DNA from 2 places in the Streptomyces sp. NBC_00846 genome. Region 2 is predicted to be linked to the other one. Evidence: predicted binding sites of a transcription regulator. Region 2 holds the regulator's gene; the other holds the start of a gene.

Region 1 (2,451 bases), 1.7 Mb from region 2:
GTGTGGTTCTGCGCCGGGTCGAGGACTTCGAGCAGGGCGGCCGCCGGGTCGCCCCGGAAGTCGGAGCCGACCTTGTCGATCTCGTCGAGCAGGACGACCGGGTTCATCGAACCGGCCTCCTTGATGGCCCGGACGATACGTCCCGGCAGGGCGCCGACGTACGTACGCCGGTGGCCGCGGATCTCCGCCTCGTCCCGTACCCCGCCGAGCGCGACGCGGACGAACTTGCGGCCCATGGCGTGCGCGACGGATTCACCGAGCGAGGTCTTGCCCACGCCCGGCGGCCCCACCAGCGCGAGCACGGCACCGCCGCGCCGCCCGCCGACGACGCCCAGGCCGCGGTCGGCACGCCGCTTGCGCACCGCCAGGTACTCGGTGATCCGCTCCTTCACGTCCTGCAGGCCCGCGTGCTCGGCGTCGAGGATCCGCTGGGCGCCGCGGATGTCGTACGCGTCCTCGGTCCGCTCCGTCCACGGCAGTTCGAGGACGGTGTCGAGCCAGGTCCTGATCCAGGAGCCCTCGGGACTCTGGTCGGAGGAACGCTCCAGCTTGTCGACCTCCTTGAGCGCGGCCTCGCGGACGTGCTCGGGAAGGCCGGCGGCCTCGACACGCGCCCGGTAGTCGTCGGACTCGTCCTCCGGGTCCCCGTTGAGTTCGGCGAGCTCCTTGCGTACGGCGTCGAGCTGGCGCCGCAGCAGGAATTCGCGCTGCTGCTTGTCGACGCCCTCCTGGACGTCCTTGGCGATGGACTCGGCGACGTCCTGCTCGGCCAGGTGTTCACCGAGCCACTGGATGGCGAGCTTCAGCCGGGCGACCGCGTCGACGGTCTCCAGGAGCTGCACCTTCTGGGCGGTGGTGAGGAAGGGGAAGTATCCGGAATTGTCGGCGAGCGCGGAGATGTCCTCGATCTGCTGGACCCGGTCCACGACCTGCCAGGCCCCGCGCTTCTTCAGCCAGCTGGTGGCGAGTGCCTTGTACTCCTTGACCAGCTCGGCGGCGGCCCCGGGAATGGGGGCTCCCCGGCCGAGCTTGTTCGAGGCTGGGGAAGGATCGGGGACGGCCTCGTCGACCCGTGCCCCCTCCACCCAGAGCGCCCCGCCCGGACCGCTGGTCCCGGCTCCGATCCGTACCCGGCCACGGCCGCGGATGAGCGCGCCCGGATCCCCGTCCGAAAGCCGTCCGACCTGTTCGACGGTGCCGATGACACCGGTGCCGGTGTACGTCCCGTCGACCCGTGGCACAAGCAGCACCTCGGGCTTGCCGCCGCCCTCGCGGGCCGCCGCCTGTGCGGCCTCCACGGCGGCGCGTACATCGGTGTCGGACAGGTCCAGAGGCACCACCATCCCGGGCAGCACGACCTCGTCGTCGAGCGGCAGCACGGGTAGGGCGAGCGGAGTGACCGCATTCGACTCGGTAGCCATGATCTCCCCTTCGGCAGTCAAGTTGAGCTATGCAGGCTCAATGCTTGTGAGCCGCTCATTGTTCCCTGGAGCGTGTTCGCTGTGAGCGATCAGCTGAACGCTGTCTTTTGACGTGGATCTCTTCGCTTTGCAGCTTCACGCTTCGTCTGGTCTTTCGTTTTGCAGAGTGACCTTTCGTCGCGGGCTCGGGTTAATGAGTCGTGGCAGGTTCGTTAGGGGTACTGCCGGGCGGAGTCCCCGGACCGCCGGCGGAGGGGTTCGAGGTCGCGTACGCCGACCGGGACGGGTCTGAGTTCCGTCGGCCGCTGGTGGATGCCTGGGCAGTGCGGTTCGAGGACGTCGCGCCGGTACGCGCGTTCAAGTCGTACAAGGGCCAGCGGCATCTGCCGGGCCCGTGGTGGTCGTCCACGGTGGGCGGGCACATCGGGTACGAGTCCTGGCTGGAGCGCGATCACGTGATGCTCCTGGACTTCGACCCGTCGGTGGTGGGGATCTCGTCTCAGCCGTTCTGGCCACGAAGGAGGGATGGGGCCATTTCGTCGCGCATGAGCCGGTCCCATCCCGGCTGCTGACGGCGGCCGAACAGGCAGCGCTGCCCGAGCGCCTGCGCGAGGAGGAACGGCGCCCTCCCGGAAGTCGTTCAAGCACAGCGCCGGCATCTGCGCATCCTCCGGCGTCACGGCTGGGCCATCACCTACGACGCCGTCCTCACCGCCATACTCGTCTGCGGCCAGCTCTGGTCACTCCCGGAGAGCAAAAACGGCGGAGCATGGCACGACTGGGTCCGCCGGGCGGACATCCTCATCCCGCCCGAAACAGCCGAAACGACCTTCTCCGTCGCGCGCCTCTGCGCCGTGGTCTATCCCGAAGCCGTCGCGCTGGCCCCGCTCTTTGCGTCGCCCGACTGGAGACAGCAGGCGCAGGAATCGACCTGGAACCGCCGCCTCTTCAACACCGAGATCGCCCGCCGGTTACGACACCCCGACTACCGATACAAAGAGCATGACAATGATCCCATCAGTCACTGGGC
Region 2 (2,451 bases):
GCGTACCGGAAGCTCGCCCGCGAGTTCCACCCGGACGCCAACAAGGGCGACGACAAGGCGGAGGAGCGCTTCAAGGAGATCTCCGAGGCGAACGACATCCTCGGCGACAGCAAGAAGCGCAAGGAGTACGACGAGGCGCGCGCTCTCTTCGGCAACGGCGGCTTCCGGGCCGGCCCCCCGGGCGCGGGAGGCAACTTCAACTTCGACCTGGGCGACCTCTTCGGAGGCGCCCAGGGCGGGGGCCAGGGCGGCGGAGCCGGCGGTTTCGGCGGCGGCGGCGGTCTGGGCGATGTCTTCGGCGGCCTGTTCAACCGGGGCGGTACGGGGACGCGGGTGCAGCCGCGCCGCGGCCAGGACATCGAGTCCGAGGTGACGCTCAGCTTCACCGAGGCGGTCGAGGGGGCCACGGTCCCTCTGCGGATGTCCAGCCAGGCGCCCTGCAAGGCGTGTTCCGGCACCGGTGACAAGAACGGCACCCCCAGGGTCTGCACGACCTGTCTCGGCACCGGGCAGGTGTCGCGCGGCACCGGCGGCGGCTTCTCGCTCACCGACCCCTGCGTGGACTGCAAGGGCCGGGGCCTCATCGCCCAGGACCCCTGCGATGTCTGCAAGGGCAGTGGACGGGCGAAGTCCTCCCGGACCATGCAGGTCAGGATTCCGGCGGGCGTCTCGGACGGTCAGCGGATCCGGCTGCGCGGCAAGGGCGGTCCGGGCGAGCGCGGTGGACCGGCCGGCGATCTGTACGTCGTGGTCCATGTCGACGCCCACCCGGTCTTCGGCCGCAAGGGCGACAACCTCACCGTCACCGTGCCCGTCGACTTCACGGAGGCGGCGCTCGGCGGCGAGGTGAAGGTGCCCACGCTCGGCGGCCCGCCGGTCACCCTGAAACTGCCGGCCGGCACCCCCAACGGGCGTACGATGCGCGCCCGGGGCAAGGGCGCCGTACGCAAGGACGGCACCCGGGGCGATCTGCTGGTCACCGTCGAGGTGACAGTGCCCAGGGACCTGAACACCGAGGCCAGGGAAGCACTGGAGGCCTACCGGAAGGCGACTGCGGGCCGTGACCCGCGGGCAGAACTCTTCCAGGCAGCGAAGGGAGCTTGAGGTGGACGGCCGACGACGTAATCCGTACGAACTGACCGATGAAACACCGGTGTACGTGATCTCGATCGCGGCCCAGCTCTCGGGCCTGCATCCGCAGACGCTGCGCCAGTACGACCGCCTCGGCCTGGTCTCGCCCGACCGCACGGCCGGGCGCGGCAGGCGCTACTCGGCCCGCGACATCGAGCTGCTGCGCACCGTGCAGCAGCTGTCGCAGGACGAGGGCATCAACCTCGCCGGCATCAAGCGCATCATCGAGCTGGAGAACCAGGTCGCGGCCCTCCAGCAGCGCGTCGCCGAACTCTCGGCGGCGGTGGACGGCGCGGCGGCGGCGATGCAGCAGCGAGAGGCCCAGGTGCATGCCTCGTACCGGCGCGATCTGGTGCCGTACCAGGACGTGCAGCAGACCGGCGCGTTGGTGGTCTGGCGGCCGAAGCGGCCGAAGAGCTGAGCGGGTCAGGCGTATCCGCACGACGGACAAGGCCCGTCACCCGTGTGCTTCACGGGTGACGGGCCTTTTTCCTTCGTTCATCGAGTCGATCGAGTCCATCCGGTCCATCCGGTCCATCGAGAAGCGCGAGGCGCTGAGGTGAGCGCCGCCACCGTGGTGCAGCTGTTGCGCGCGGTGCGGAAGGACATGAGCGAGGAAGCCGTACGCGGCTACCGGGATGAAGGGCGCGTACACCTTCGGCAGGCCCCGCAACGGCACCACGGTCAACGTGTTGTGGGCGCCGTCCGAACCGGAACGCGGAGGCTACGTCCACGACGGCAGTGACCTGAGCATGTACGCGGAGGGCCGGTGGGACGCCTTTCCGGGCGGGGCACAGGGGCGGAACGCGCGGCCGGCTCTCATCTTCGTTGCATGTGTCGTCGGTGTCTTCGGCCTCGTTGTGACGCTCACGGGACGCAGCGAGGCTCTTCGTCGACCATTCCCGACTGGATGAGGCGTGCCCCGAGTTGAGCGCGGCTGGAGGCGTTGAGCGTCCGCATGAGCCGGGAGATGTGTGCGCGGCAGGTGCGGACGCTGATGCCCAGTTTGCGGGCCACGATCTCGTCGACGTGGCCCTCGACGAGGAGACGGGCGATGCTGAGCTGGACGGCGGTGACGGAGGCGCCGGGAGTCGTTGTCGGCAGGTTCTCGGTGAGCGGCGTGGCCTGCGCCCACAGGACTTCGTAGACCTGGACGAAGTAGCGGACCAGCGCGGGGTGGCGGATCTTCAGGGCCACGTCGCGGTCGGGGGTGGCGGGAATGAAGGCCACGGCGCGGTCGAAGATGAGGAGGCGCTCGATGGTCTGCTCCAGGGTGCGCACCTGCAGAATTCCTGCGGGTATCTGGCCCACGTAGGACCT

Evidence for each region. Region 2 encodes HspR, which represses chaperone genes until heat shock. Its sites were predicted from a motif close to TTGAGNNNNNNNNNCTCAA; they were not measured.
Region 1: a site for HspR is predicted at 1,444-1,462, ahead of lon (endopeptidase La). Genes of this name have one in related genera too.

The regions. Positions count from the first base shown of each region.
Region 1 covers NZ_CP108846.1:5,202,594-5,205,044, reverse strand. The annotation lists gene lon (endopeptidase La) at 1-1,421, opposite strand, end outside; gene OG936_RS24115 (TnsA-like heteromeric transposase endonuclease subunit) at 1,622-1,993, shown strand; gene OG936_RS24110 (hypothetical protein) at 2,276-2,451, shown strand, end outside.
Region 2 covers NZ_CP108846.1:3,462,154-3,464,604, reverse strand. The annotation lists gene dnaJ (molecular chaperone DnaJ) at 1-1,104, shown strand, start outside; gene OG936_RS15960 (heat shock protein transcriptional repressor HspR) at 1,106-1,552, shown strand; gene OG936_RS15955 (hypothetical protein) at 1,589-1,810, opposite strand; gene OG936_RS15950 (LuxR C-terminal-related transcriptional regulator) at 1,999-2,451, opposite strand, start outside.